Regions from separate parts of the Thermosinus carboxydivorans Nor1 genome, predicted to be linked through region 2. Evidence: riboswitches for the same ligand, from Rfam matches in the RefSeq annotation. Region 2 holds a riboswitch; each other region holds the start of a gene.
What was found. Region 2 has a riboswitch for cyclic di-GMP ahead of TCARDRAFT_RS01850 (methyl-accepting chemotaxis protein). Riboswitches for the same ligand answer to the same signal wherever they lie in the genome.

Region 1: linked by a shared signal. The riboswitch ahead of TCARDRAFT_RS07415 (methyl-accepting chemotaxis protein) and the one ahead of TCARDRAFT_RS01850 (methyl-accepting chemotaxis protein) in region 2 are both predicted to bind cyclic di-GMP.
Region 3: linked by a shared signal. The riboswitch ahead of gspE (type II secretion system ATPase GspE) and the one ahead of TCARDRAFT_RS01850 (methyl-accepting chemotaxis protein) in region 2 are both predicted to bind cyclic di-GMP.
Region 4: linked by a shared signal. The riboswitch ahead of TCARDRAFT_RS10695 (hypothetical protein) and the one ahead of TCARDRAFT_RS01850 (methyl-accepting chemotaxis protein) in region 2 are both predicted to bind cyclic di-GMP.

The regions. Positions count from the first base shown of each region.
Region 1 covers NZ_AAWL01000008.1:68,501-76,352, forward strand. Annotated here, with positions in the region: gene TCARDRAFT_RS07400 (LysR family transcriptional regulator) at 2-937, shown strand; gene TCARDRAFT_RS07405 (ArsR/SmtB family transcription factor) at 1,012-1,332, shown strand; cyclic di-GMP riboswitch class I at 1,495-1,580, shown strand; gene TCARDRAFT_RS07415 (methyl-accepting chemotaxis protein) at 1,662-3,638, shown strand; gene TCARDRAFT_RS07420 (putative zinc-binding protein) at 3,695-4,066, opposite strand; gene TCARDRAFT_RS07425 (thioredoxin family protein) at 4,086-4,316, opposite strand; gene TCARDRAFT_RS07430 (permease) at 4,340-5,506, opposite strand; gene TCARDRAFT_RS07435 (permease) at 5,694-6,644, shown strand; gene TCARDRAFT_RS07440 (heparan-alpha-glucosaminide N-acetyltransferase) at 6,737-7,423, opposite strand; gene TCARDRAFT_RS07445 (hypothetical protein) at 7,545-7,754, shown strand; gene ccsA (cytochrome c biogenesis protein) at 7,767-7,852, shown strand, end outside.
Region 2 covers NZ_AAWL01000002.1:55,745-63,596, forward strand. Annotated here, with positions in the region: gene TCARDRAFT_RS01830 (methyl-accepting chemotaxis protein) at 1-1,021, opposite strand, end outside; gene TCARDRAFT_RS01835 (putative bifunctional diguanylate cyclase/phosphodiesterase) at 1,082-2,617, opposite strand; gene TCARDRAFT_RS01840 (response regulator transcription factor) at 3,216-3,971, shown strand; cyclic di-GMP riboswitch class I at 4,193-4,281, shown strand; partial or broken gene TCARDRAFT_RS01850 (methyl-accepting chemotaxis protein) at 4,537-5,097, shown strand; gene TCARDRAFT_RS01855 (chemotaxis protein CheA) at 5,181-7,199, shown strand; gene TCARDRAFT_RS01860 (chemotaxis protein CheW) at 7,215-7,664, shown strand; gene TCARDRAFT_RS01865 (chemotaxis protein CheX) at 7,702-7,852, shown strand, end outside.
Region 3 covers NZ_AAWL01000006.1:65,910-73,761, forward strand. Annotated here, with positions in the region: gene TCARDRAFT_RS06100 (type IV pilus twitching motility protein PilT) at 1-241, opposite strand, end outside; gene gspE (type II secretion system ATPase GspE) at 246-1,931, opposite strand; cyclic di-GMP riboswitch class II at 1,979-2,062, opposite strand; gene TCARDRAFT_RS06110 (shikimate dehydrogenase) at 2,137-3,003, opposite strand; gene TCARDRAFT_RS15475 (carbon-nitrogen family hydrolase) at 3,000-3,776, opposite strand; gene TCARDRAFT_RS06120 (YqeG family HAD IIIA-type phosphatase) at 3,792-4,298, opposite strand; gene TCARDRAFT_RS06125 (DUF4127 family protein) at 4,480-6,045, opposite strand; gene TCARDRAFT_RS06130 (flavodoxin family protein) at 6,222-7,061, opposite strand; gene TCARDRAFT_RS06135 (YtxH domain-containing protein) at 7,418-7,699, shown strand; gene TCARDRAFT_RS06140 (hypothetical protein) at 7,721-7,852, shown strand, end outside.
Region 4 covers NZ_AAWL01000017.1:7,313-15,164, forward strand. Annotated here, with positions in the region: gene TCARDRAFT_RS10680 (HD domain-containing phosphohydrolase) at 1-857, opposite strand, end outside; gene TCARDRAFT_RS14680 (sensor histidine kinase) at 847-2,841, opposite strand; gene TCARDRAFT_RS14685 (HD-GYP domain-containing protein) at 2,878-3,504, opposite strand; gene TCARDRAFT_RS10695 (hypothetical protein) at 3,558-3,779, opposite strand; cyclic di-GMP riboswitch class I at 3,939-4,026, opposite strand; gene ychF (redox-regulated ATPase YchF) at 4,379-5,485, opposite strand; gene TCARDRAFT_RS10710 (hypothetical protein) at 5,700-5,885, opposite strand; gene pflA (pyruvate formate-lyase-activating protein) at 5,914-6,672, opposite strand; gene pflB (formate C-acetyltransferase) at 6,659-7,852, opposite strand, start outside.

The sequences.
Region 1 (7,852 bases), on a different contig from region 2:
TATGGATATACGCCATTTGGAATATTTTGTGGAGGTTGCCCGCCACAAAAGCTTTAGCAAGGCGGCTCAAATTACTTATGTCTCGCAGTCGACAATCAGCAAAATGATTAAGGACTTGGAAAATGAACTCGGGGTAGCCCTATTTAACCGCAATTCAAAATACGTCCAATTGACCGATGCCGGCGAAATATTGTTTTCCCAGGCGCAACATATAGTGTCGCTATTCCAAAATATTACTACAGAATTCGAAAGTATGGCGAAGCTGGAAAAAGGCAAAGTCAGTATTGGTTTACCGCCAATAACGGGGGCTACGGCCTTTGCCGAGCTGCTCGGCCAATTTCGGCAGAAATATCCTAATATTGATATTGTCCTGTTTGAGTATGGTTCCAAAAAAGTTGAACTTGGTATTCAGGACGGGTCGCTGGATATTGGGGTCATTTGCTGTCCAAGCAATAACGAAAACTATGAAGTAATTGAATTTACCCAAGATCCTTTGTGGGTCATCATGCATCCTAGCCATCCCTTAAGCCAATACCCGGAAGTAGATTTCGCCCTCCTTGCCGATGAGGCGTTTGTCTTATACCGTAAAGACTTTAGTCTCCATGACGCAATTGTCGACCGCTGCCGGCTCGCCGGGTTTCAGCCAAAAATTATTTTCGAAACATCGCAACGGGAGTTGATGACCCAAATCGTGGCTGCCAATCTTGGTATTGCTCTCTTACCCAGTAAAATTTGCGAGCAACTGGACCCTAAAACCATTGTTTCGGTTCCGCTAGCCGATCCGCAGCTGTTTCTCCAAATGTCGATCATCTGGAACAAACGGCGTTATCTTTCGCATGCCGCCAGGTTGTGGTTAAACTTTGTCCGGGATCATTTGGCCCAAATAGAGACTCATTCGTTGATGCAGGCAGCCGATAGCGGAGGCAATAAGGCCTGACAGTAGGCCATTGACAGGGATTGGGTAGAATATTTATATTTATTTTATATAATAAGAAAAACTAAGGTGGGTATATGGAAGAACTAGTGACAAAAATGACAGCCGATTTTCTCAAATCTCTTGCCCATCCGGCCCGGATCAGAATTTTGAAGATGCTGGGCCCCGGTGAACGGTGCGTATGTGATTTATCGGCCGAGATAGATATTGAGCAATCCAATTTGTCGCAGCATTTAAGCATTCTCAAGAAACAGGGTCTTATCGGCTCTCGCAAGGAAGGCACAAAAGTAATTTATCGTATCCTTTATCCCTCCGTACTAGAAGTCATCAACCTGGTGGAAGAGACGTTAAGCCAGCAGATCAGCCATAGCCAGAGTCTTTTGAAACACTTAAAATAAAATACGACAATACGCCGCCTATTGGCAGTATTTGAGAATTTTTAAATTGGCTTCAATTAGTTTGGAGCCATATATTTTTACATAATTAATATTATGAACTTTACTGGACTTGACCGACGGTGCAGCTATGTTATAACATGAAAGACGGCATAACTTTTCATGCTGAATATTGGGCAAACCCGTCGAAAGGCGGGGACGCAAAGCTAAAGGGTCTAAGGACTTCGTGTCTATGATTGCCAGCTGCCGGTTAACAGGAGTTAACTGATTGTATTTAGGCAGCATTTGTCTGCCTTTTTTATTTCGCCATAAACAGGAAAGGAGACGGCAAAATGACAAAACTGCTTTCCCGGTTCACGATGAAGACTAAACTACTATTGACTTTCGTTGTGGTTGCGCTGGCGCCGTTGGTAGTTCTAAGCGGAATTAGTTTCTATCAGACTTATCAGAAAGATGTGCAGAGTACATATCAGGATAATCAGCGAATGGCGGCAGTTTTGGCCGGTGAATTTGAAAGCATGGTTCAGTCATGGACTGATGCTTTGCGGCTAATAAGTCAGACCCCGCAAATTATGAGCATGGATCCAGCGCAACAAGTTCCGATGTTAAAGCTGGTTAAACAGCAATATACTGATTTTACCAATGTTTATGTGGCCGATACGACCGGACGCCAGATCGCCCGCGATGCGGGCGAGCCTGTCAATATTGCCGACAGGGCTTATTTCCAGGCAATAATGAAGGGTGCGCCAGTCGCGATCAGTGACGCTCTTATTTCCAAATTGACCGGGCGCCCAACGGTGATAATTGGCGTACCGGTGAAAAATGCCCAAGGCGAGGTGGTGGGAGCGCTTTGCGCTACCGTCGATTTGGGGGCGCTTGATGCTAAAACCCAGAAGATTAAGCCGGGCGAAACAGGGTATACGTTTGTTACCGACAATACTGGCCGGCTGATAGTCCATCCTAAAAAGGACTTTGTCATAAATCTTAAGAATGTCAGCGACTTGCTGCCGGTACAAAGGGCGATGGCGAGGACAACCGGCTTTGTCGCCTATGAGTTTGAAAATGAAAAGAAACTAGCTGGTTACGCTTATGTGCCCAGCACAGGGTGGGGCGTAATCATTCAGTTGCCGCAAGACGAGGCATTGGCCGACGCTCGCCGCCATATCGTGGTATCAGGCGCGATGGTGGTGGCGGTAATACTGTTTATTGTTGCCGCTGCCGTGGTAATTGCGCGGTCGATAGCCCGGCCAATCGGCCAGGTAGTGGAATTTACCCGCGCTGTTGCCCAAGGGGATTTTACGCAGCAGCTGCCGGTAAGCGGGCGTGATGAAATTGCCCAGTTGGCAGAAGCCTTTAACATCATGACTGACCGGCTAAAAGAGCTGGTAATGAGGATAAATGCCAATGCCGAGCATTTAGCCGCCTCAAGTGAAGAACTGACGGCCAGCGCTGACCAGTCTACCCAGGCAGCCGGCCAGGTAGCCGCGTCCATCACTGATGTGGCCAAAGACGCTGAAAGGCAACTTGCTGAACTGGAGAACACTTCGGCGGTGTTGCAAGAGATGTCGGCAAGTATTCAGCAGGTGGCGGTTAATGCCAAGCAGGTTGCACTTCAATCGGACCAGGCTGCCGGCAAAGCCCAAAATGGCAGCAACCTGGTAGACCAGGCAGTTGGCCAGATGGCGCAGATTGAGCAGACCGTAGCCGCTTCTGCCCAGGCTGTTGCCAGTCTTGGCAACCGGTCCGACCAGATTGGTCAAATCGTGGATACCATCGCCGGCATTGCCAGCCAGACAAATCTGCTGGCCTTAAATGCCGCCATTGAGGCGGCTCGCGCCGGAGAAGCGGGGCGTGGTTTTGCCGTTGTGGCCGAGGAAATAAGAAAATTGGCCGAACAGGCGCAGGAAGCGGCCAAACAGATTGCTGCCCTGATTGGTGAGATCCAGGGTGAGACGGCGAAAGCCGTTATGGCTATGGAAAGCGGGACTCGGGCCGTCAGGACGGGGACGGAAGTCGTCAATACCGCCGGCCAGGCCTTCCGCGAAATTGTTAGTTTGGTAACCGAGGTTTCCGGCCAAATCAAAGAAATCACCGCGGCTATTGACCGGCTCGCAGCCGGCAGTCAGCAGATTGTTGGGGCGGTTGCGCATCTTGACGAGTTGAGCAAAATGACGGCAGCAGAATCGCAGACCGTGTCGGCGGCGACCCAAGAACAGCTGGCATCGGCGGAAGAAATCGCATCCGCTAGCCAGGCGCTTGCCAGGTTGGCTCAAGAGTTGCAGCAGTCTGTCAGTGTCTTTCGGATTTAAAAACTTCAAACTGCTACTAACATGAAAAGACGCTGCCCCGGCAGCGTCTTTTCATGTTAGTCAATAATGGCGAGAAGTCGTTCTTTGTTCTTTTGTACGAGTTCTGACTCTGGGAAGAGGTTGTACGTTTTTTCTACGCCCCAGTCAGTGAGGACAATGCTATGGGTAACGGGGACATTGGCTTCCGCTAACGTTTTTGCCGCGCACTTCAAGGGGCAACCATCAATGGCGACAATTTTGCTACCGGCTTTGGCCGAAGCAACCATGCCGCTGATATGAGCGCCGATGCCGGCTAAACAGAAGTGTTTGCCATGGCCTTCCATGGCGAGCTGCCGCGAGATGTCGTTAGCCAGTTGACCTACGTTTGAACCGCCCGAACAGGGGAAAAATAAGGTCGGGGCTGCCGAACAAGAACAAGTTTCCGCCATAAATTTTCTCCTCTCTATTTTATTTTAAAAGTTTGGCAATTTCCTCGGGGGAGAGCAGTTTACCAGCTACTTTTACTACGCCGTCCACCACTAAGGCGGGCGTCATCATGACGCCATAGGACATAATGGCTTTAATGTCAGTGACTTTAGTGACGGTGGCGTCCAGGCCGAGCATGTCAACAGCCTTTTGCGCATTTTCGAAAAGGTTAGTGCATTTGGCGCAGCCGGTTCCCAGGATTTCGATTTTCATAAAAATTATCACCTCTTGATTTTTTAGAATAGAGCCCCATAAATCATGCCTGTAATGGTAGACATGACTACTACTAATGATACATAAACAAGCGTTTTTTGGGTACCCATGATTTGCCGGATTACCAGCATGCTGGGCAGACTCAGGGCCGGGCCAGCGAGCAGCAGGGCCAGGGCCGGACCTTTACCCATGCCAGAGCCGAGGAGACCCTGGATAATGGGCACTTCGGTCAGGGTGGCAAAATACATCAGTGCCCCCATTATACTGGCAAACAAGTTAGCTCCTAAGCTGTTGCCGCCGACCAAGGTCTTCACGTATTCGTCCGGAATCAGGCCGGCATCGGTGCCCGGCCGGCCGAGGAGCAGGCCCGCAAACAGCACGCCTCCTAAAAGGAGCGGTAGAATTTGTTTGGCGAAGAACCAGGCGCTGCCGTACCATTCGTGGCGCTCTTCCGCTTTAAACCAACTGCTGACAGTGAACAAAACACCGGCTAAACTCACGCCGGCCAGCCACCACTTATATGCATACACGGTGGCCCAGAAACCGGTTGTTTCCAAGGGGCGGCCCCAGTTGGCGAAAACGAGAAAAGCGACCATCGTAGCGAAGTAAACAATTTCTTGCCATAATTTACGGGAAAGGTTTGTTTCGTCAGGCATTACGAAGTTTTCTTCTTTTGCTTTTTCTTCTTCTCGATAGATAAAGGCCATGGCCAAGCCGATGATCACTGAAAAGGCAATAGCGCCGATGGTGCGAGCCACGCCAAGTTCCAGGCCAAGGATGCGGGCGGTCATGACAATGGCCAGGATATTGATGGCCGGACCGGAATAGAGGAAAGCCGTGGCTGGACCGATCCCCGCGCCGCGGGTATAGATGCCGGCGAACAACGGCAGGACCGTACAGGAGCATACGGCTAATATCGTACCGGAGACGGAAGCCACGCTGTAGGCAAGAAGTTTATTCGCCCCCGCACCTAGATAACGCATGACGGCGTCCTGTCGGACGAAGACGGATACGGCGCCGGCAATGAAGAAAGCAGGGACGAGGCATAGTAAGACGTGCTCTCGGGCATATTCATGCAGCATGGCGAATGCTTCCAGTATGGCGCTTTGCACCCGTGGGTGCTCGGTCGGCATAAAGTAGGCTGCCAGAAAGACTATAATAATCAAAAAAAGTTTTTGCCGCTCAGACATAGTCAAACCTCCTTTCTATATGATTTTTTTATAATTCTATTATATTATAAAATACTAGGAAATACATTGCCAAAATTATTTTTGGCAAACTAAAAGATATTGACGGGAAAAAAGTGTTTTATTATAATAAAAACATATTTAAATATATAAATACAAAAAATATAATAAAAAAAGAGGTGTTTCGTTTATGTTCCAGTACATCGCTGATTACCTCACGTACCAGGTTTTTCAACTGGCGCCTGGCAGCAAGCTGGCTGATGCCGCTAATTTTTTCATCTACGACACCATGAAAATTTTCTTCATGCTGGCCGTGATTGTTTTCGTCGTGGCGATTATCCGCACCTACTTTTCACCGGAGCGAACACGACAAATTCTCAGCCATAAGCGGGAATTTTTCGGTAACATCTCCGCCGCGCTGCTAGGGATAGTTACGCCCTTCTGCTCTTGCTCGGCGGTGCCGTTATTTATCGGTTTTCTTGAGTCGGGAGTGCCGCTGGGGGTAACGTTCTCCTTTCTTATTTCGTCGCCGATGGTGAATGAGATTGCAGTAGTCTTATTGTGGGGCATGTTTGGCTGGAAGATTGCCGCCATTTATATGCTTTCCGGCCTAACGGTTGCGATTATCGCCGGCATGGTGATCGGTAAGCTGAAACTAGAGCATCTGGTAGAAGAATATGTGTTTAAAATGAAGGTCGGACAGGGGCAGACGACGGCCACCGTCGCTTTTCGCGACCGGGTGGACTATGCGCTCAGTTATACAAGCGAATTATTGCGCAAGATTTGGCCCTATGTGGTGGTAGCCATTGCTATCGGTGGTTTCATTCACGGTTATGCGCCCGCGGACTTTTTAGTACAATATGCGGGTAAAGACAACTGGTTTGCCGTCCCGCTGGCCGTGGCTATTGGCGTGCCTCTTTATTCCAACGCTGCCGGCACCATCCCCATTGTCTACGCGCTGGTGGAAAAAGGCATGAGTATTGGGACGGTGCTGGCCTTCATGATGTCGGTGACGGCGCTGAGTTTGCCGGAGATGATTATACTCCGCAACGTGCTGAAGCCGAAGCTCATCGCCGTTTTTGTCGGTATTATGACAGTGACCATCATATTTACCGGATATCTGTTCAATACAATTTTATAATAGGGAGGAACAGAGTGAGATAGCCCCCGGACAGAGTAATTGTCCGGGGTTTCGTCGGCTTAAGGGCACAATTTAAATGGTTTGGAGGCTAATTACCGCCAAAGCCGATGACCTAGGTATAATAGGGTCAACAGCACCGGTTGGTGGATGAGGTAGATGAAAAGTGAACGCCTGCCGAGCGTTGTCAGCCAAATGAACCGAGGGGGGCCGGGTATTCGGCTCATTTTTCGCTTGTATACTGTCCGGCCAAGGGCGTACCCTAATAAGAATACCCCGGTCCAGGGAAAAATTGGATAGTAGTCCAGCGAGGTAAAGTTTTCCGGCATGATACCAAAGGGCAGGAAAAGCGAATGGGAAACGGCATTTGTTTTGGCCAGCTGCCCTAAGGCCAGAAAAGCGAAAGCGATAATGGTTACGATAGCGGGGTGAAATCGCCGCAGGCCATGTCCCAGTAGCATGCTTACGCCCAGCAAATGTAAAATACCGAAGCGGATATAGGTCTGGGGATTATATATGTAGGTTATAGCCGTAAGGACCATGCCCCATGCGAAAACGGCCATTCCTCGCCGTAGCGGGCGGCGGCCGAGAACGGTGCTGACGCCGGACAGGAGCATGAACAGCACGGCCGATGAACGGCCTACCCAGAACCAAAAGCCGCTCAGGTATTCCAGTTTGGCGCCATAAAAATCTTTTAGATCCACGACAAGGTGGAACACGACCATGAGGACGATAGCCAGGCCCCGCAGGGCGTCAATCTCCCAAATCCTGTCGCTAGTCATAACATCCCTCAAAACCGAAACTCGGCCGCTAGAGAGCGGTCCATTCTTTTTTCGCTTCTTTTTGCCTTATACCTCCAGGCTACCCTCAAACCAGTCCTAAGCGGCTACGCTGACGGCTGGCATGGTCGTCCGCGCACAAGGGCAGGGCGCCTTATTTACGGTCATCACTTTTCCGGTGCTGCTGCCCGTGCTACTCATGAACATCCATTGCACGGCCACGCTGTTTGGCGGCGCGTTGCCGGCGGCGCCGGAACTGGCATTTCTGGCGGCTTTCGACGCGGCCTGGATAGTGGGCGGTTCGCTCTTATTTGATTATCTCTGGCAGGAGTGAAGGGGAGTAGTTATGGCCTTATTTGTACTATTGATTTGGCTTGGCGGCATCATCTATGCTATATTGTTCGTAGTATCGCCGACCGAAGGCTTAGGCGA
Region 2 (7,852 bases):
CAGCAATTTCACCTGACGCAGAATTTATTGTCCCTAGCGCTTCTCTGGCATTATTTACCATGTCAACACTTTCATTAATTTCCTGCAAACTTTTCGGAATGAGTTCAATAACTTCCTGGGTAACCTTGGTACTCTCACTGACTATTTTCGCGATCTCGCCGGCCGCCTGCCGACTGTCTTCGGCCAGCTTTCTGACCTCCTCCGCCACTACCGCAAACCCGCGGCCGTGCTCGCCCGCCCGGGCAGCCTCGATGGCGGCGTTAAGCGCAAGGAGGTTAGTCTGGCCGGCAATGCTGCTCACCATGCCGGCAATCCGCCCGATCTCCTCTGATCTTTCCCGCATCTCGAGCACCTGGCTGTTGACCTGTTTAAGAGTCTCCCGGGTCGCCAGTACTTTAGTATTAATATTTTCAACCGCCGCCACGCCGTTTTGGGCCTTTTCCATTGCCGCCTGGGCATTGTTGGCTGAAGCATGGCAGGCCGTGGCGATCTCATTGGCATTGGCCATTATCTTATTGCTGATTTCGGCCAGGTCCTGGACATTCTGAGCTTGTTCCTGCACTGCCGTCGATGTCTGCTGCACCATTGCCGCAATCTGATTAGCGGCCTGAGCCAGCTGTTGGCTGTTGGTTTGCGCCATTGCACTGGCGTCATAAACTTTTTGAGACGCTTCCTGGATCTTAGTGACCAAGTCCCGCAAAAACTTGGTCATAACATTTATACTGTCAGCCAGCACCTGTATTTCGCCAGTTGCCTGTACGGCGATCTCCTGGGTCAAATCTCCCTTGGTAATCTGTTCGGCCCGGCCGACCAGCTCATTTACCGGTCTAAGGACTAGTCGGCCGATCAGCCACAGCGAAACTACCGTCCCGGCTGCCGCACAACCAAGCGTCACTATCACTAGCCCCGTCGTGATAATACTCTGGTGACCGGTCGCCAGCAATATGCCAACCGGCAGCAGCGCAGCCAGCAAATAACTTAGCGCAAAATAGCCCGCAAAAACCTTAGATAATTGAGACATTTCCCAGTATTACTCCTTTTACCCTGCTTGTTAATAGTCTTTTTACAACGACTAAATTCATTACCTGCTATGGCGACAGAGCAAAGCAACAACATCGCGAGCAGGCACAGGCGGACTTAACAAATAGCCCTGGTATTTATCGCACCCGGCTGCTTGCAAAAGCGTGAGCTGTTCTACCGTTTCCACCCCCTCGGCTACAGTGCTCAATCCCAAGTCAGCCGCCAGTCTTATAACTGTCTGGACTATAGCGTAACTGCTGACATCGTGGGTTACATCAGCGACAAATAACCTGTCAATTTTGACCGTGTCCAGAGGAAACAGTTTTATATATTTAAATGATGAATAGCCGATGCCAAAATCATCGAATGCAATCGTTATCCCGCTGCGGCGCAACTCCGCCAGCATGTCCCGCACCACGGCTGTGCTGACAATCTCAATATTTTCGGTAATTTCCAATTCCAAAAATTGTGGCTCAAGCCCGGTAGCAGCAAGTACCCTTCTTACCGCCTTATTTAACCATCCTCCTGCAAAACAGTTCGCCGAAATATTTACGGCTATCCGGCCAAATTTCACCCCGGCATCCAGCCATTTTTTCCCCTGCCGACAAGCATGTTCAAGCACCCATTCGGTTAGCCGGTTGGCAAGGCCGGACCGTTCCGCCAGCAGAACAAAGCAAGCCGGCGGTATCTCCCCATACACCGGGTGCTTCCAGCGTAACAGCGCTTCAACCCCGGTCACTTGGCCGGTAGCAATTTGCACCTGCGGCTGGTAATACAACTCAAGCTTATCAGTTAAAATTGCTTCGCGAAGATCAGCTACCAGGGCCATCTCTTGTGTCAAATCCAGTTTCATTGTCTGGTCATAGGTCGTCCACGTATTGTGTCCGCTGCTTTGCGCCTTAAGAATAGCCTGTCCGCCTTTTTTGATTAGTTCTTCAAGATCGGTGCCGTCGTCAGGGTACCGGACCAGCCCGGCATTAATCGTCATGCTCAGATTGTAGTCGCCAACTTTCAGGGGCTGACCGGTATTTTCAATAAGTCGCGCGAATAATTGCCCAACCTCCGCCTGGTTAGCAGCTTGTCCGGTTATTATAAACAAAAACTCGGTATCACGTAATTTAAACAGGCGATGCGCCTCGTCGACTAGGCTGCCCACCTGTTTGCTTACATGCTTCATGGCCTTTTTTTTGGCCTCCGGCCCAAAGATACGAGCAACCTGGTGCAGGCAGCCTATATCCCATAACAGCATTGCCAGTGGGGCCTGCCGGGTCAGCATCTCCCACTCTTTTTTCAATTCCCGCTTACCCGGAATACGTACGCCGGTCGTTTTCCCCCGGCTTGGCGCCGCCCTCGGCAGCTGGATATACATCAACCGCTGCGTAAGTTCCGCCGGCTCCTTGCCCGTCAGCTGCGGCACGCCATAAACTTTTATACCAGTCCCCACCTTGGTCGAAAAGGACGCGAGCAATTCATTCCAAGGCCGCCCTACTAATTCTCCGGCTTGACAACCCAGAACCTTAAGCCCCGGTCCTTCGGCATAACAGACATTGCCGGTGCGGGTATCGATTTTTAGCATAATATAGGGACTAGCTGACAAAAAAAGTTCCCTCCCGCCACTCTCGCCACCAAGCCAGCTTGCAACCTAACCTGACAAGAGGCGTTGGTTGCTAATGGTTGACAGGATAAAGCTAAAAAAATTTGAGATATTTTAGACGAAAAAATTATATTAAAGTTACCGCTGATATTTCTTTCATTTTTTTTACTTGTTTTTAAGTTTTGGTTACTATTTCCACGTAGAATCTTTACTATTTCGACAAAATTTTGCTAACTTGAAAAGCAAACCAGTACTTGATCCTCTTTACTCTGCCAAAAATTTGTTATTGATTTTCTAAGTAAAGAGTAAATAAAATATTTTAAATAAAAATTTGTTAGCACTCACTAATTCTGAGTGCTAACAACGTCATTATGGTCTGGGCATTTATTCACCAGCCGGGCATAGATGCACGTGTACTATCCGCCCCCAGATTTTGCCCTCAGCTGTATTCTGGCGACCACCGGCAGGCGACCATAAAAGAAATTACCCAGTTGGTTGGCAACCAGACATTTCTGCTCCCGGAGTTTAGCTGAGCAGCCTGCATCAGTCTGCTGGTTATTTGTGCTCGCTGACAGCAATCATGTTACAAGGCGGTGATAACATGAATGTACTGTTGGTGAACGATGACCCGCTGGAGCTTGAACAGCAGAAACTTCTTATCCAGTCTGTCTGCCCCCACTGGCGCCTATTTACTGCCGGTAACGGTTCGGCAGCCATAAACCTGACGACAACCAATTATTTTGAGCTAGCGTTTCTGAACATCAATCTTCCGGCCCAGTCCGACCTGATCGTAGCCGGAAAGCTTCGCCAGTCGGGTCGAGTAAAGGATATCGTCATCGTTACCGCCCACCAGGACTTTGCCATCGCCCACGCGGCGATCAAAATCGGCGCTGCCGATCTTCTCATCAAACCCATCTCCGCAGATGAACTAAATACCATTCTCAGCAGATATTTGCCCCCAAAAAACACCAAGCCTGTTTATTCCCCGCTCATAACTAAAGTATTGACAATTTTGGAGAACCGTTACGCTGAACGTCTTTCCCTAACCAATATAGCGGCCACGGTACATGTCAATCCTTCATACCTCAGCCGCCGCTTCAAAGCCGAGGTCGGCTATTCCTTTTCCCAATACCTTATAAACCTTCGCCTAAAAATCGCCAAAGACCTATTGATCAGCCGTCCTGACCTCAGCATCGCCCAGATAGCCGAGCAGACCGGGTTTGCCAGCCAACAGTATCTGAGCGCTTTATTCCATCGCAATACCGGCCTTACCCCGCGCGAATATCGCAAAAATAACCCCGCTTGCCGCAATCAGCACCAGCCCTACGGTTGTTCCGACCAACCCGTCAGTAGCTAACTGTAAAGCGTCCGCTCTTTCTGGCAGTCGCCTGTCGGTCGGTCGCCCACCACGGCGATGAGTTGCCTGTTCCAGCGCCTAGCCCTATTAGCCCTCTGTGCAGACAGGCTATAGCAAAAAATCAAAACAAAAATTGACAAATTGTGTTATAATATAAATTAATTAACAATTATTTTATTATTATAGCTAAATTTACAATTTAACAGTTAATCGCAATAGCAATTATCCAAGGGCAAACCTGTCGAAAGGCAGGGACGCAAAGCCAAGGGCCTAAGGAATAGAAATTATTCTATGGCAGCCGGTTGCATGATTGCACCGGATCCTTCTATGCCCTTAGACATAGAAGGACTTTTTATTTTGAAAAAGGAGGGGATAAAGGTATGAGGTATATGGAAAGAGGTGGAATATGGCGTCAATTTTTTGAGGGGAAGGAGATGTTTATGAAATACCTGCGAATAAACATACAAAGCCTGCTAACAAGGATGACCGTATTTTTCGGGCTGGTCGTGCTGGCAGGGTGTGTGGCCCTGCGGAGAAACTTGCTAGCCTGGACAAATCAGTCGGCCAGATTGGGGAAATTATGGGCGTAATTACCGGCATCGCCGACCAGACCAACCTTTTGGCCCTCAATGCCGCCATTGAAGCGGCGCGGGCGGGCGAAGCCGGCCGCGGCTTTGCCGTGGTGGCCGAGGAAGTGCGCAAACTCGCCGAACAGTCGCGCGCTTCAGCCGACCAAATCAAACAATTGCTGGACACCATCGGCGCCGAAACTGGCGAGGTGGTGGCAACGGCCAAGGTAACCCAGGACCAAGTGACCAACCAAATTGAAAATGTCAAAAATACTGTGCGGTCGTTCGACGACATCTTAGCTTCGGTTGCAGCAATTGCCCCCATGATTGCCGCCGCCTACCAGGAAATGGACAAAACGGTCAAAGCTAAAGACGCGGTATTGGACCGCGTCTTTAGCGTTAGCGCCGTATCAGAAGAGACCTCGGCCGCTTCCGAAGAGATTGCCGCATCGGCCGAAGAGCTTACTGCTTCGACCCAGGAGATTGCCGCCGGCGCTCAGCAGGTGCTCGAGGTGGCCAAACGGCTGGACGAGCAAGTCGAGCGGTTCAAAGTTTAACGCCTAGATATATAAATATTAAGGCCCTAGCATAAGACCAGGGCCTTTTTGAAAAAATGAATTGTTTTCAGGAGGCAAATTAAATGAATACCAGCCAATACTTAGAAATGTTTTTGGCTGAGTCACGCGAACACCTGCAAACTTTAAATCACTGTTTATTAAACCTGGAAAACAATCCCAGTAACTTATCCATCCTTGATGAAATATTCCGGAGTGCCCATACTATCAAAGGCATGTCCGCTACGATGGGCTTTGCGGTTATTGCCGAACTGACCCATGAAATGGAAAATATTCTTGATTTATTGCGCAAGGCTGATTTAAAAGTTACCAACGAAATCATTGATAACTTGTTTAAATGCATTGATACGCTGGAACAGCTAATCGAACATGCCGCTACCGGTAGCGATAGCAAAATAGATATTGCTGGCTTAGTGGGTCAATTGCGCCAGCTGGCCAAAGGCGAAAGCTCCTTTGAAAGCATTGGCAAAAATTCGAAAGATGATACGGCCTTCGGACTGAATTTTAATGATGCGGAAATCATGGCGATTAAAATGGCCAAAGCACAAGGACGGCAGGTGTATGAAGTCCAAATCCAGCTGCGGGAAGACTGCTTGCTAAAATCAGCCCGTGCTTATCTAGTAATAAAAGCTTTAGATGAACTAGGTGACATACTTAAAAGTGTTCCCACGGTCGAGGAACTAGAACAAGAAAACTTTGACCTAAGCTTTCACGTAGCACTTATCAGCGATGACGAACCGGAAAAAATCAAACAAGTGATTTTGAACATCGCGGAAATTGCCAGTGTGACGGTGCGCCCTTGCCCGCTGCCCGAAGCGGCCGATTGTAACCAAAGCAAAAAAAACAGTGACCACAGCCTCAAACCAGAAAACGATAAAAAAGATAAACAAGTCCCGCCGCAAACACCCAACACTGCCAACACTAAAATCAAAGGCACGCAGACAGTCAGAGTAGATATTGAAAAATTTGATACCCTCCTTAATCTTGTGGGTGAACTGGTCATTAATAAAACCAGGCTGGAGCAAATCGGCCAGACGCATCGGTTGGCCGATTTAATCGAAACAATTGAACAAATGGATCGCGTCACTACCGACCTCCAGGCAGTAGTCATGAAGGTACGCATGGTTCCTGTCGGGCAGGTGTTTAATCGTTTCCCGCGAATGGTGCGCGACTTGTCGCGAGAATTAAACAAAGAAATCAACCTGATTATCCAAGGTGAAGAAACCGAACTTGACCGTACAGTCATAGACGAAATAGGCGATCCGTTGGTTCATCTCTTACGCAATGCGATTGATCATGGCATAGAAAGTTCAGCAGAACGGCAAGAAAAAGGAAAAAATCTTGTTGGCGAAATCCGCCTGATCGCTCGCCATGAGGGCAATAATGTAATCATTATTGTGGAAGACGATGGAAGAGGTATTAACCCTGAAATTGTTAAGCAAAAAGCGGTCCAAAAGGGACTTATCACCCAAAACGAAGCAGACAAAATGGATAATAGCGAGGCAATCCGCTTAATTTTCCAGCCAGGGTTTTCGACTGCTGAAAACGTCACTGACATATCCGGCCGGGGGGTCGGCATGGATGCCGTGAAAACAAAGATTGAGTCGTTGGGGGGAATAGTAGATGTAGAAACCAAAATCAATGAGGGAAGCAAGTTTAAAATCCGGCTGCCGCTTACCCTGGCGATTATTCAGGCACTATTAGTACAAGTTCACGATGAAATTTATGCCATCCCCCTGGGCTCAATTGACAGCACCATCAGTATTAAGCCGGAAGAAATTAAAACTGTCCAAAACCGTGAGGCCATTTTGTATAGAGGCCAGGTTATTCCTATTGTACGTCTGGCTAAAGTTCTAGACGTACCGGTGACCTATCAACAAAAACAGGACGACCTGTTTGTAGTAATCGTCCGCACAAACAACCATTTAGCAGGAATTGTTGTTGATAACCTTATTGGTCAACAGGAAATTGTTATCAAGTCTTTAGGTAAATTACTGTCTGGCGTTAAAGTAGCCGCCGGCGCAACAATCTTAGGCAACGGTCAGGTTGCGCTTATCCTGAATGTAGATACATTAACAAAATAAGGAGACCGATTTGTTATGGCTGAAAATTTTGGTTCTGACAACCAGGTTCAGGTTGTAGTGTTTAAATTAGGACAAGAAGAATATGGCATAAATATTTTGCAGGTACAGGAAATAAAACAGATGACCGAAATTACCCGTATTCCCCAAGTGCCTGACTACATCACCGGCGTTATCAATTTGCGCGGGAGCGTTTTGCCGGTAATGGACTTAAAAAGACGCCTTGGCCTAGCACCCCAGCCTATTACTGACGACACGCGGATTGTTATTGTCAAAATTGACGATACAGCTATTGGTATGATTGTCGATGCTGTTACCGAAGTGTTAACAATAAACCGGGAAAATATCGAACCGCCTCAGGCTGGCATTTGCGCAACATCGCCCAACTACCTGAGCGGCGTAGGTAAGCTCAATGACCGTCTGCTTATCCTGCTGAACGTTACCAATATTATTAGCATTGGTCAATAAGAAGTTTAGTAAAAATATAATGAGCTGTGGTGAAAAGATGAAAGCTGAGTATTTGAATGTTATTCTGACCTCTACCATAAACGTTATAAAACAATGGATGGGAAAAGATTTTGTTTTGGCCCAAAAAAGTTTAAAACATACGCCTATTACAACAAAACCACTGACGGTTGTCGTTGGTGTCAATGGCG
Region 3 (7,852 bases), on a different contig from region 2:
AACGGCTAAATCCCGGGATCGCATAGGAAAAATCAACTTCTCCCTGTTCGCGGAATTTGGCTTGCTGCTCCGCCGTAGCTATAGAATTAAAAAGTTTCTCAGTTGCATCAGCAGTAAGAGGTGAAGAATCTGTTAGAACCAGACTGCCGTGAATGCGCAGAACCGGCGGCGCCCCTACCGTAATATGTAGATCGGAAGCCTGACGCAGCACCGCTTCCCGTAATAACTCTTCCACTGTCATTTAGTTAGCCCCCATATTCACCAGTATAGGCAACACGCATAACCTCTTCTATCGTCGTTATTCCCGCTAAAGCCTTGTCAACGCCGTCCTGCCGCATGGTACGCATGCCTTCCTGCTTGGCGACTGCTGCCAGCTCGTCGCTGGACGTTCGCCGATTGATAAGTTCCCGCAACCTCGGGCTAACTTTCATCACTTCGTGAATAGCTACTCGGCCACGATACCCGGTATGACTGCAGCGTGGGCAGCCAACGCCACGGTATAGCGTAATGTCCTGAGCGGACAAATGCCCAAGAAACAATCGTTCCGGCGCTTCGGCCTCCGGAGTGTATGGCTTCTTGCAGTCCGGACAAATGACCCGCACCAGCCGCTGGGCCACGACGCCTAAAACAGATGAAGCCACTAAAAAGGGTTCGACGCCCATATCGATCAACCGGGTTATCGCCCCCGGCGCATCGTTGGTATGGAGGGTGGTAAAAACCAAATGACCGGTTAAGGCGGCCCTAATGGCAATATCCGCTGTCTCGGCGTCGCGGATTTCCCCCACCATGACAATGTTGGGGTCTTGGCGCAGTATTGACCGCAACCCGCTGGCAAAGGTTAAGCCTGCTTTATAATTGACCTGCACCTGATTGATCCCGTCAAGGCGGTATTCCACAGGGTCTTCGACCGTAATAATGTTTTTGCCGGGTGAATTTATTTCCGTCAAAGTAGAATATAGGGTAGTCGTCTTCCCTGAGCCGGTAGGCCCGGTAATAAGGATCATACCGTAGGACTGGGAGTATATTTGCCGGTACCGTTTAAGATTCTCCGGGGAAAATCCTAGCTTGTTAATATCAAGAACAACTGCCCGTTTATCCAATAGGCGCATTACCACTTTTTCGCCCAGAATAGTAGGGAGAGTAGATACACGAATATCAATATCGCGGCCTGCTTCCTGGACTTTAATTCGTCCGTCCTGGGGCACGCGTTTTTCGGCAATGTCCATTTCGCTCATGATTTTTATCCTTGAGACAATCGCCGCGTGAACATGACGGGGAAAGGTGACCACTTCCCGCAAAACGCCGTCCACCCGGAAGCGCACCCGCAAGTGCTTATCCTGCGGCTCTATATGGATATCACTGGCCCGCTCCTTAACGGCCTGGCTAATGAGAGAATTGACGATGCTGACTACCGGCGCGTCATCAGATGTAGTAACTTCGACAATATTGCTGGTATCTTCCGGCCGCAGCTTGTTAACCGCTTTTTCCACCAGTTCTTTTACACCGTAAGTTTCGTTGATCGCCCGGATGATTTCCTTCTCCGCGGCAATAACCGGCTCGACTTCACAGCCGGAAACCATACGGACATCGTCAATAGCGTAAAAGTTGGTAGGGTCTACCATGGCTAGCGTCAGTTTGCGGCCCTCTTTTTTAATTGGTATTACTTGGTAGCGCTCCGCCAGAGAAGCCGGAATAGTCGCCGCTGCCTCCGGATCGGGCGGCACGCTTCCCAAGTCGATATGAGGAACTCCCAGCTGGAATTCAAGGACCTCTATCATACTGTCCTCAGTTATATACCCGAGGTTGATCAGAACTTTCCCCAGCCGTTCCCCCGTCTTTTTTTGCACATTAAGGGCTTTTTCAAGCTGTTCAGGCGTTATGAGACCCGCCTCAAGCAGCAAATCGCCCAAGCGTTTCCGTGTTTTCACCATGCCCGCCCCCAAAAACGAAAAACAACCGCCAACAGCAAAAACGTTATTTTGCATCTGGTCGGTTGCACTACTTGCTCGGTCCGGACTAAGTGCCCACATTACTGTCCGGACTTCATCACACCCATTGCAGTATTGTTTTGACTACGTATATATTCGTAATAAATTGGTAAAAATCCTGCAATGAAGTAGACGGGTTTACAATATTTCAAAGAACTGTTAATTCATGTAACCGTTGTTTTAAGATCCCGGCCATAATCTCCCGCGGCGCCTCGTGGCCCGTCCACAAAGTAAATGCCAAAGCGCCCTGCTCGACCAGCATGCCAACTCCGCATACCGTTTGGTGCCCGCGCCTGGCGGCCTCAAGCAGCAGCCGCGTTTCTTGCGGATTATAAATCAAGTCGCAAACAACGGCCCCGGGATTGAGCTGCTCCCAGTCAATATCAGGCATCTCATGACTATTGGGCCACATTCCTACTGGGGTGCAATTAACCAAGAGATCACACTCCGCCAACTGGCGACTAAATTCCGCAGTTGCCCACGGCACCGCAGAAATAATTGGATCCTTAGCGGCAAAAGAGGCCGCCAGTGTTGCCGCTTTGTCGCCGCTACGCGCCACAACGGTAATTTGCGCCGCATCATGGTGGATAAGCCCGGCGGCTACGGCGCGTGCGGCGCCGCCCGCCCCTAACAGGACGACTCTTTTTCCGTTTGGCTTAACGCCAGCCGCCGCAAGAGCGGCAATAAAAGCGGCGGCATCAGTATTATGGCCAGTTGCCCGGCCGTCTTCAATAATAATAGTATTTACGGCGCCAACCATGCGAGCGGTATCGTCCAAGGCATCTAAATACGCCATAACTGCCACTTTATGGGGAATGGTAACATTGGCTCCGGCAAACCCCATGGCCTTCAATCCGGCGATAGCGGCGCCAAGATTGTCAGGTTTTACCGCTAAGGGTAAATACACATAATCCAGCCCCAGGTACCGGAAGGCAGCATTTTGCATCGCCGGTGACAACGAATGCTCTACCGGCCAGCCGAAGAGAGCAATGGGTCTGGTCTTGCCGGTAATCATAAGTACACCTCCGGCCGCCGGTCCTGCCAGACCGACATTTTCTCCCGCGCCTTCGCGACTAACGCAAAGTCGGCCTCGGCATATAGGATCGTTTCTTCCTCTCCGCCTTCCGCCAAAACCTCTCCTGACGGCCCGATAAGCATCGAATGGCCGTAGAAAGGATTCCCCTTGTGCTCGCCAACACAATTGACAACGCAGAGAAACACCTGGTTTTCGATAGCCCGGGTACGGCTTAACAAATGCCAGTGCTCGCCCCGGGCAGTCGGCCATTCCGCCGGCAGAAAAACAATTTGGGCTCCATCTAACGCCAGTACCCGAAACAGTTCAGGGAATCGCAAGTCATAGCAAATCGCAATGCCCGCAGTGACCCCCTTTAAATTAAAAGTACACCGGCGATCACCGGCGGCAAAAAAGCGTTCTTCTCCCATCATACTGAAGAGGTGGATCTTTCGGTACTCGGCGGCAACATTTCCGTCCGGACCTATTACTACCGCGCCGTTATAAACTTTTCCGTTTTTTCGTAATGGAATAGAGCCGGCGATGATATAAGCGCCATATTTCCTGGAAATATTTGACATTTCACTGATAGTCAGACCTTCAACATCCTCGGCCCACTTGTCCACTTCCCGCAGGGCATACCCTGTTGTCCAAATCTCCGGTAGGACGACAACATCCGCCCGGGCTGCTCCTTCCTGGGCTAACGCCAGCCCGCGGCGGCGATTTTCCGCGACGGCGCCGGCGATTACTTTCATCTGTACTAATGCAATGCGCATTTTATCACCCTGTTCTTATTTCATAAGTCCTTTTGCCCGTAAAAGCAGTACGGCAAGTTTTTCGAACTGTCTATGGATTCTTGTGCCGATAAACTCCTTCGTCGTCAGCGGCTTCACCCAAATGGTATAAAGGCCAAGGCGGTTGCCGCCCAAAATGTCGGTAAACAACTGGTCACCGACCACAGCCGCCTGGTGGGGCTGAACGCCTAAGACAGCTAGAGCCCGGCGAAAACCCGCTTTGGCGGGTTTATACGCGCGCGAAACAAAGGGAAGGTTAAACCGCTGAGCAATCTCTTTAACCCTTTTCTGCCAGTTATTGGACACGATAGCGACCTTAAATCCTCTAGCCTGTACTTCATTCAGCCAGTCGGTGATGCGCGGACACATTTCCAGACTGTTCCACGGAACAATGGTATTGTCCAAATCGAAAATAATGCCGCAAATACCAAGCCTTTCCAGATCATTCAGATCAATCTCGTGCAATGTGTTGACCGTCATATCTGGACACAACAGTCTGTACAATCCGCCACCCCCCATAGGATAACTCAGGCAAATTATATGAAAATTATAGCACGAGTAATCAAAAAACTAAAGACTGCTTCCCGGTAAGATAGTGTCAAGACATTGTAGGGTTTTTTAAAAGACATCCATCGCTCAATGCAGTTTCTATAAAATATAGGCAGCCGGCTATGAAACCAGCGTGTTAGTTTGCCGGCTGTTTTGGATCGATTTCCACACTTATTTCAAACATCCGATGCCAGGGAAACGATATATGGATCTTCTCCGGCGGCGCTAACAGATATTGCTGGGCAAACTGGCGGATTCTCCTTTCCGTTTCCTGAGCAATTTGCGGTTCCAACTCGCCGATGAACTCCGAGTAACTTTGGTGGGAATATAATAGTTCTCGGTAAATTTCTTTTCGCAGGTTGGCCTGATAAGCCCAATCGTCCAGATAGCGAATCGCTAGAAGCCGTTTGCGTTCGTCAAGCGGCATTTCCCTGGCCAGCATGCCTTGGCCGACGGCATAGCCCAGCGTATTGCTCGCCGTGTTCCAGCCCGAGTATGCGTGGAGCTTGTCGAGCAAACCACGGGCAAATAATTCGTGCAGCAAAGAATTGTCGGCGCCATTGGCAAAAGCGATATCGGCGACTGCTACAGGCGTTCCGGCTTGTATGCCGCGTTCGATGGCGTCGACGAATTGGCTGACAGTTTGCGAAGGCATGGCAATATTATCGAATATTTCGGCCTCAGGCGTATTTCCCGTCAGCGGGGTGTTCACCGCCAGAAGGAGGTCCGGTTTTACCCGACCATTGGCTACCTCTGCACCTGCCGCCTTGATAAGTTCGAGAATTGTGCGGTCAATCGGCTGATCTTCATAACTGGCAAGAGTCGCCGGTCCCTTCCCTAAGGCATATTCAATTTTTACAATCGGCTTCTGGTTGGTTAATTCATTATACGCGCGCGCAAGCAGCACCATCCCCAGCTGATCGGCACCAGGAAACGAGGCGTATTGGTCAGCCGATAAGCCTTCAGCCAGTTTGGCCAGCAGGCGGCTTTCCTTGTGCGACTGCGAAAATGGGGAAGTATCATCGCGGCCAACGAGCAAAAAGTCGATTTTGCCCGCTTTCGTCAGGTTAATAAGGCCGGCGTTTACTTTATAATTTTTCCCCCGCCGCTTAAACCAGTCAGCGAGAAATTCTGGCGGAACGGCTTTGGCCGCCGTTTCCAACATCGCTTGTTCTTCGCCCGTCAAGCCTTGTACCTCTGCTTTATCTTGCAGAGCGGTCAGCTGAAAAATTTGTCCGCCATAGGTTGCGTAATATAAAGGCTCAACTCCGCCATTACTGGCACGGGGTGTTCGCATGATCGTAGTAAATACATAAATGCGCGCGTCCGGCGCTATTGCCTTAAGCTTATTGAACCGCTGCAACCGCCATTCGAGTACAACGCTGCTAAAGTCATGCGTTCGCGAATCTACTAATCCGCCATATATCAACGAATCGGCCGACAAAACCATGGCGTCAGCGTTATTGGCATTTTTCTCTAACCATTGCCACAGTCTTTCCGGATCGCCGCTTTGCCCAGCACTTGCCAAATATTCGATTGGTGGCGACAGAATGTCAAAATTGGCCGCTTTGACAGTATCTGTCGGATAAGCTAAAGAAACCGGTCGGTTGTCTATTGGCACATAAAGAATGGCCTTGGCCCAAGCTGTTGATGTGGCCGTAATGAACAGCAAAACCGCTAAGATGAAGAGAAACTTTTTCATTGTTTTACCTACACCCGTTCTATGTTGCATTTTTACTATATCTATTTCTCGCACCCATATACCCTACCGAAAAAACTTTGACTATTAGATAACGCCGCCGGGCGCAAGCACTGTTTGGCTCAGGAACTGATTACCGGTGAATTAAGCAAACAGAAAACGCGAAAGAAATAACCTCTCTAACGCGGTATCCACCAGCCGTCATACTGCTTATATTGTTGGCGCAAGGCATATAATTGGTTACGGCTTGCTATATATCGTCCCTTGATTTCTTCCAACAGAGCGCCGTGCTCCTTCATACCAGCAAGGGAAAACCGGGAATGTTCCCGCCGGTAAAACCGTACGGCAAACCGGCCGTCCACAAAATGCAGCTGGCCAGACGCCCCACACAGCGGGCAGTATACGGCTCCGTCAGGTGACAGGCGCAACAGGGAACTTGCGCATTCCGGGCATGAGCACCCGGTCGCCTCTTCTGCCGCTTCCACCCCTGGCAAAAGACGCTGCGCCAGCTGTCTTGCCCTGGCCAACACTTCCGGTCTGACAACTTCGCCTGGATTGGCCGCCTGCACGGTCATGCTGCCGACAACGTCGAGATGGAGAAACCGGGCGAAATTAACAGCTGCTTCCCGGGCATAGCCATCCCACCCCGCGACACCATAAGTTACTGCCACCACGCATTTTTTACCCGTAAATTCATCCCCATTCTGAAGAACTGAAATCAACCGGTCGCCAATCATCTTTAAACTGGTGTGAGTACCAAGAAAATAACACGGCGTTCCGATGATGATCGCGTCTGCCGTTCGGATATTGTCTAGCAAAAACGACAAGTCATCGGCAATAACGCAGGATTTATCCGCCCCCAGACAGGCATAGCATGCTCGGCACTGATCAATGTTAAGGTCCGGCAACCTAATCATGGCCTTTTCCACAATATCAGGCAGTGCCGCCAGCATTTCCTTGACCAGTATCTCTGAATTGCCCAGTTTGCGAGCAGAAGCCACCAATCCTAATACCCTCATCACTATTTCCCCTCTCTTGTGGTTGGTCTTGGTAATATGGCAAATTCTATCCAGCCAGGCTAAATCCTCTAGCTATAATAGCAACTTCCCCCGACAACCTCACCCCAAGAAAATCCCGCTATACTAGAAGAGCCGCCTATACCAGAGCAACGACCACAAATAGCCTTATCAAAGTCAGCATTTCGCACACAATTTCTGCCAGCGGCTTTGGCCTCATACATCAGCGCATCCGCCCTTTGCATCAATGTATCAATCGTATCTCCTTATTTTTTCTTGCTATTTGCTCTTTTATACTCTATAATTTTCTTATAACTACATAATATGACAAAAGACCGAAAATTTGGAGGTGCACGGCCATGGCGATTTCTGATTTACTGGAAAAAATCAAAAACCAGCGGAAAAAATCAGAGAAAAAGGAAACCCTGAAAAAAGTAGCTGCCGGCGCGGCGATTGGTGCAGTAGTCGGGGTAGCGGCCGGCGTCCTTTTAGCGCCGAAAGCCGGTAAGGAGACGCGGGAAGACCTGGCCAAAGTCACCAAAGAAGCGGTAGAAAAAGCTAAGGAAAAAATTGACGAAGTCAAGGCCAAGCTCAAGGGACAAGCCCCGGAAGCGGTGGAACCGTCTTCGGAAAATAAATAAGTCCGGGAAGAAGGTCAGCTGATGTATATTTCACTATATGACCTCGGACTGATTATTTTGTTTTGTCTGGCGTTGGTAGCCGGTTATTATCTCATCGTCACTCTCCGAGCCATACTGGCCGTTACCCGAACTATTGCTGCCATTATCGACAGC
Region 4 (7,852 bases), on a different contig from region 2:
ATGGCCTCGCCGGCCAGACCATAGGGATAACCCGCGCCGTCCCACCGCTCGTGGTGGGACAAGGCGATAATCCGCCCGGTCTCAATCAGCTCCAGTTCCGACCCTTCCAGGATGCGGGCGCCGATGACGGTGTGCTGCTGCATCAGCTGCCGCTCGTATTCATTAAGCGGCCCGGGTTTCTGCAGGATATGGTCGGGAATGGCGATTTTGCCGACATCATGCAGCGGCGCGGCGTGATGCAGCAGGTCGCAGGTCTTAGCATCAAGGCCGAGCTGCCGCGCGATCGCGGCGACATAGTGGCTGATGCGCCGCAGGTGCTGGCCGGTGTCTTCATCGCGGTACTCGGCCGCCCGGCACAACCGGTAAATAGTTTCAAGCGACGCATGTCTCACCTGTTCCAGCGCCTGCTCCAGCTCGCGGGTGCGTTCGGCGACCTCGGCAGCCAGTCGCTGGTTTTGCTCCTGCAGCTGGTCATAATACGCCTTAATGCGCAGCAGCGACCGCACCCGGGCATACAACTCGATTTTCTCGACCGGCTTGATAATAAAATCATCCGCCCCCAGCTCAAACCCGCGGGCCCGGCTCTTGGCATCCGCCAGGGCGGTTACCATCACTACCGGCACGGCCTGCCCGGCCGGTTCGGCCTTCAGCCGGCGCAGCACTTCGAACCCGTCGATGTCCGGCAGCATGATGTCGAGGAGAACCAAATGGGGTTTAAACGTCTCTATTGCCGCCAGCCCTTCGGCACCGCTGCCGACTGTCTGCACTTCGTAGCCGGCCGGCATAAGGAGGGCTTCCATCAGGCGGGCGCTGCGCGCGTCATCTTCGATTACCAGGATTTTCGCTTTAGCGTTCACGAACTATCACCCCACACTCGCCGCCGTCCTGCCTGACCGGCAACACGAAAGTAAACCGGCTTCCCTGGCCCGGCTCGCTGCGTTCAAGCCAGATACGGCCGCCGTGCAGCTCGACAAGCTGGCGGGTGATCGCCAGTCCCAGGCCGGTGCCAGGTGTCTTGGCCGTCAGGTTGCCGCTTACCTGGTAAAACGGTTCAAAAATGTGTTCGGCATGCGTGGCGGCGATACCGATGCCTGTATCTTCCACGCTTATTTCCAACCACTCGCCGGCATCGCGGCATTCCACTTTGATAGCGCCGCCATCCGGCGTGAACTTTACGGCATTGGACAATAGGTTGTACATGATCTGCTTGAACCGGCGGACATCCACCTGGACTTGTGGCGGGACGCCGGCGTCCACCGCCAGTTCCACCGCAATGTTTTTGGCCGCCGCCCGGTCTTTAATGATGCCCAGCGTCTGGCGCAGCAGCTTCGCAATATCGACCGTTTCGGGATAGAAGTTGGTTTTCCCTGCATTAAGTTTGGCCAGGTCGAGCACGTCATTGATGATTTCCAATAAATGCCGCGCGCTGTCTAGAATATCGTTAACATAGACCTGCTGTTTATCGTTAAGGGGCCCGAAATGCTGGTCCAGCAAGACTTCGGAAAACCCCATGATGGCATTGAGCGGCGTGCGCAACTCATGCGACATGGCGGCCAGAAACTGGTCCTTGGCCTGATTAGCCGCTTCCGCTGCGGCCAGCGCCTCGGTCAGCTTCACTTCCAACTGCTTATGTTCGGTAATGTCCACCGCCAGGCCGATAATGCCGGTCACCCTGCCAGCTTCGTCCCGCACCGGCACTTTCTGCATATACACGATGAGCTTGCGGCCGCCGCTGGCAATCAACTCCTCGTCGGCCCATACCGACAGCTCGCCGTCAATCAGTTGCTTGTCCTCGGCGGCATACCGCTGCGCCCGCGCCGGCTCATGCAGTTCATAAATAGTCCGCCCGATCACTTCGTCCGGCCGCAGACCCAGCGCCGCGGCAAACTGCTGGTTGACAAGAAGATAGCGGCCGTCAACATCGCGGTAAAAAGCATAGCCCGGCAGGCTTTCAAACACCGTCGCCACCAGCCGCTGTTGCTGCTGCAGCTCGGCTTCCGCCTGGTGGCACTTAGCCTGCGCCTGTTCCAACTGCGCCTGCAGCTGCACCTTTTTCATAATCAACGCGACCAGCGCTGCCAATTGGCCCATGAGGTAAATAGCCTCGCTTTTTTCACCATGTTGAAGTTTGCAATCATAAAAGACAATTATGCCGTGTACATTAACAGCCGTGTCAAAGACCGGAATGCCAACCGTTACCCCGCCGCCGTCGCCACCGCAATCAAACCGGATTGAGCCGCTCTGGCACACTTGCTCCACCAGACTGGGTTCCGGTTGGACGCCGGCGGCCACGTCGGCTGCCGCCACCACCTTCGGCCCGTCCGGACCGCAGAGAATGAACTGCCCGCCGCTGGCCCGAAAAATATTGGCGGCGGCCTCCAGAACCATTGTGAGTATAACGGTTAGCACCGCATCTTTTACCAAATCGGTCAGCGCATTGTTCACAACTGCCAGCCAGCTATTTACCGCCGCCTGGCGTTCGGCCGGCGCCCCGGCCGCATCGCTTTCCCCCAGCTTGTCGTCCGCCGCCGTGGCCTCAATAATTCCGGTAACCATTCTGCTGCCGGCCGCCGCTGGCGGCGCGGCCTGTCCCCGCAGCCGCCAGCGGCGGCCGGCGGCGGTAAAGGCAATATTGATGCTGCCGCCATCAGCGGCAGCATCCAGATGCTCATTGAGCCGCGCCGCCTCGGGCGGCGGCAGCAGCGCCAGCAGGTCGGCGCGCAAGATTTCTCCGCCAACCAGGCTGCAGCCTGATCCGAAAACGAACACATCATCGTCAAGATGCCATGTCCATACTGCCCACTCCGCGTCAGGCGCTTGTCTGTCGCATTCCGGCAACATCGCTTTCTCTCGCTCCTCTCTATAAATTATTTATACCTATTCTTCTTGCCCGCCTGACGCACTATGCCAGGCAGGTGGCAGGACTCTCTCCAGCCCCGCCACCGCTTCCGGCAAAAACAGGTGCTGCTCCTTTTTTATCAGTGCAAAGGCCTGGCGTGGTTCCAGCCTGAGTCGATAGCTCCGCTCCGACGTCACGGCGTCAAAGGCATCGGCAATTGCCACGATACCGGCCAGCAAGCTGATCTCGCTTCCCCGTATCCCGGCCGGATACCCGCTGCCATCGTAGCGCTCATGATGCTGGGCAATAATTGTCAAGACCGAGTCTTCCATCGCCAGCGGTCTGAGCATGTCGCAGCCGACGCGGGGATGCTGCCTTACCAGCAGCCACTCCTCGGCCCGCAGCCGGCCAGGTCGGTTGAGAACTTCCGGCGGCACCAGCACCATGCCTATGTCATGGAGCAGCGCGCCAAGCCCGAGCGCCTGACCAGCCTGCCTGTCCAGCCCCAGTCTTTCGCCAATCATTATCGCCAAGAGCGCCACATTCAAAGAATGGGAATAAACCCAGCCGGCATACCCGACCAGCGCGCCCAAGTGTACGCCCCAAACGCTGTGGCGGGCGGTTTCGAGAAACGCTCCTACCCGCGCCGCCGCGGCCGCGATCAAGTCCTGGTCCAACCCGTGTATAGTTTCAGTTAGCCTAGTGACTGCAGCAACTACTAGTCCATCATCGTGCGTTTGCATGCGCGGGGGGGGGGGGGGGACGTAATTTCGGTCCCCCTTCGCTCGAGTGCCACTTTGCGCTCGAGCAGCCGCCGATAGACCTGCGGCGTTATTTCTTTGCCTTTGGCCACCAGCAAGACGCCGTCCTCATCATAAATATCGCGTTCGGCAATGTTGCCTGCCGTCTCTAAGCCGCCGTTTCCGCCTGTTCCGGCCATTGCGCTTCCCTCCCGGCAAAATTTATACGCCAAATAATAGCGAAAGCAATGAAACCAGGTTGTCCGCGAAAAACAGCAAAAATGCAGGCTGTCCGCCTGCCAACCAGCTTATAATCGCTTCATCATTGCATAATATACAAACAATTAGCTCTAATGCTAATTGGCAACCTGGCGATCATAGACACCCAATGTCCTTAGACCCATGGCTTTGCGTCCCCGGCTTTCGCCGGGTTTGCCCAACTTATGTATATCGAAATATGTCGAAAACCTACCTCTTTTGTTTTATCATACTATAGCTTCCAGGCCTTGACAAGTCCTTTTTTGGGCAATAAGTCCCATTTTTGGGAATTTTGTCCCAACCGGAGCCCGACCCGGTCGCCACCTGGCCCTTGACAGCCTGCAGCGCCGGTAAACTGCTCACCGGGCGATTGGCTAGCCAATTGCCCACTGCAGAACCTCCGCCTGAGTTTCGGACGGTATTATATGACAAAGACCTCCTGTTCGCAGCCTTAAAGCTGCTGCAGGAGGTCTGGTCTTTCACCGTCTGAAATTGGAAATTCAGGCGAAATATTGCCCGGGAAATGGCGGTTTTGCACCTCTTACACGTTGAACCGGAAATAGACCACGTCGCCGTCCTGCATCACGTAGTCTTTACCTTCCAGGCGGATGAGGCCCTTTTCTCGGGCCGCGCCGTAGCTGCCAGCGGCCATGAGGTCGGTATAAGACACTACCTCGGCCCGGATAAAGCCGCGCTCGATATCGCTATGAATTTTGCCGGCCGCCTGCGGCGCCTTGGTGCCCTGCCGGATGGTCCACGCCCGCACTTCCTGTTCGCCGGCGGTGAAAAAGGTGATAAGGCCCAGCAGCTTATACCCGGCCTTAATGAGCTTGTCCAACCCCGACTCGGCAAGGCCCAGCTCGACCAGAAACTGTTTGGCTTCCTCGTCGGGCAGCTCGGCAATTTCCGCCTCGAGTTTGGCCGAAACGGCGATCACCTCTGCCCCTTCCCCGGCGGCATACTGTTTAACCGCCTGCACATAGGGGTTGGCGTCCGGAGCGGCTACATCGTCTTCGCTAACATTGGCGACAAATAGCACCGGTTTGAGGGTGAGCAAGTTGAGATCGCGCACCAACGCCTGTTCTTCTTCGCTTAAGCCCAGCCGTCGCGCCGGCTGGCCCTCACCCAGCCCGGTCCGCAGGCGCTCAAGGACGGCAAACTCGCTCTGGGCTTTTTTATCACCGGCTTTGGCCATTTTTTGTGTGCGCTCAAATCGTTTTGCCACCGTCTCCAGGTCGGCAAGGCACAGCTCGGTGTTGATAATCTCAATATCGCGCAAGGGGTCAAGCGCTCCTTCGACATGGGTGATGTTGGCATCGGCAAAGCAGCGTACCACCTGAGCCACGGCATCGACCTGACGGATGTGGGACAAAAACTTGTTGCCAAGCCCCTCACCCTGGGATGCACCCTTGACCAGACCGGCGATGTCGACAAACCGCATGGCGGTTGGTGTTGTCTTGCGCGGCTTATACATCTCGGCCAGCGTCCACAGCCGCTCGTCCGGCACTTCCACCACACCCACGTTGGGTTCAATGGTGCAAAAGGGGTAATTGGCCGCTTCCGCCCCTGCCTTGGTAATGGCGTTGAACAAAGTGCTCTTGCCCACGTTGGGCAGCCCAACAATACCTACTTCCAAATTGGTGCTCATGTAAACTCCACCTTACTGCAAAGATAATCATGCCAATAAATTGGCACCACAAAGCATGAAAACCGTTATTCAACCACGGAGGACACAGAGGCGCGATATTCATCGCGCTAAAGCAAAAATTATCTCTCTCCGCGCCTCCGCGGTTCCCCTCCACTTTCCATGCTCGCTGTAACCTATATATTTTAGACCATTCGGGCGGGTATTGGCAAGGTTTCTATCTCTCCCTGTGCCGCCAGTTGACCCAGACGTATTTCAGGCGGGCCATGCCAAGGAGAATAAACACCGACCCGGCGATAACGCCGACGGTGACGTTAATAATGCGGCCGAAATCGGTGCCGATAGCCACCAGGACGATTCCCGTAATAAAGGTGGATAAACCGAGCAATAATTGGGAAAGCATGCATACCTCCGGCCAATATAATTTCCTGTTAGTATTCTGCCTCGATTACCTTAATTCCTTGCGCTGTTAAGGCTGCCTGCACGGCAAGCATATGCTCGCGCCGGGCGCCCGCGATGCCGTCCAAAGGATAGCGGCGACCAAGGCCCTCCCATTTGGCCCGGCCAAGGGTATGATAGGGCAAAAGTTCCACGGCGACGAGCCGCGGCAGGCCATGCAGCAAGGCGGCCAACGCCGTTAAATCAGCCGCCCCGTCGGTTAAACCGGGGATGACGACATACCGCACCGTCACCGGTACGCGGGCGGTGGCAACGCGCAAATTTTCCAGAATTGGTCCCGGCGGCCTCCCGGTAAGCCACACATGCTTGTCCGGGATGGCCGTCTTAATACTGAACAAGACGGCGTCGGTATAGGGCAGCACCTGCGCCAGCTTGGCCGGCGCCGCAAAACCGGCTGTATCCAGCGTGGTATGAATACCTTGCTTGCGGCAGGCGCGAAACAGAGCGGCTATAAAGTCGGCCTGCAAGAGCGGCTCGCCGCCGCTCACCGTCACCCCGCCCCCGGAAAAGCGGTAAAACGCCTCATACCGGGCCAGGTCGGACAGCACCGCGTCAACGGTGACCGGCCGGCCGGTCGGCTGCCATGTATCGGGGTTATGACAGAATTTACAGCGCAAGGCGCAGCCGGCGAGAAACAGGACATAGCGGATACCCTGTCCGTCGACGGCGCCGCATGGTTCACAGGAATGGCAGATGCCGGTCGGCATGACTACCTCCTTACAACCGTTCATAGAAGGTGCGCTCCAGCACTTCGCGCTGCTGCCGGGGCGACAGTTTCGTAAAGTGAACGGCATACCCCGAGACGCGGATGGTGAGATGGGGATAATTTTCGGGATGGGCCATAGCGTCCTCCAGAACACGGCGGTCCAAGGCATTGATATTAATATGATGTCCTCCCTGCGCGGCATAGGCGTCGAGGATGCCTGCCAAGTTATCCCGCCGCGCGGCCGCCGTTTTGCCTAAGGCGGGAGGCAAGACAGAGAAAGTATACGAAATACCGTCCCGGCAGTCGTCATACGATAGTTTGGTAATCGACCGGATAGCGGCCAGCGCCCCGCGGCGGTCGCGCCCGTGCATGGGATTGGCGCCGGGGGCGAAAGGCTCACCGGCTTGGCGGCCGTCAGGTGTTGTCCCCGTTTTCTGGCCATAAACGACATTAGAGGTAATGGTAAGGATCGACAGGGTATGCTCAGCGCCCCGATAGGCGGCATGTTCCTTCAGCCTGTCGATAAATTCGCGACAGATCTCGGCGGCGATGGCATCCACCCGGTCGTCGTCGTTGCCAAAACAGGGATAGTCGCCGCTAATGACAAAATCTACCGCCAGGCCGCGGTCGTCGCGCACGGCTTTCACTTTGCCGTACCGGATGGCGCTCAAACCGTCAGCCACCACCGACAAGCCGGCCGCGCCGAAGGCCATCAACCGCTCCACTTCCGTGTCATGCAGCGCCATCTGCGCGCTTTCGTAGGCATATTTATCGTGCATATAGTGAATAAGGTTCATGGTATTGACATACAGGCCGGCCAGCCAGGCAAGGACACGCGAAAAGTTTTGCCGCACCTCGTCGTAGTCGAGATATTCACCCTGCGGCAGCGGCAGGACCGGCCCCACCTGCTCGCCGGTTAGCTCATCGCGGCCGCCGTTGATAGCATATAAAAGCGCCTTGGCCAGGTTAGCCCGGGCACCGAAGAACTGCATTTGCTTGCCTACCTTCATCGCCGACACGCAGCAGGCGATGGCATAATCGTCACCATAGACCGGTCGCATTATATCGTCGTTTTCGTACTGAATAGCGCTCGTGTCCAGCGATACTTGGGCACAGAACCGCTTAAAGCCGTCAGGCAGGTTTGTTGACCACAGCACCGTCAAATTTGGCTCAGGCGCCGGTCCCAGATTATACAGTGTTTGCAG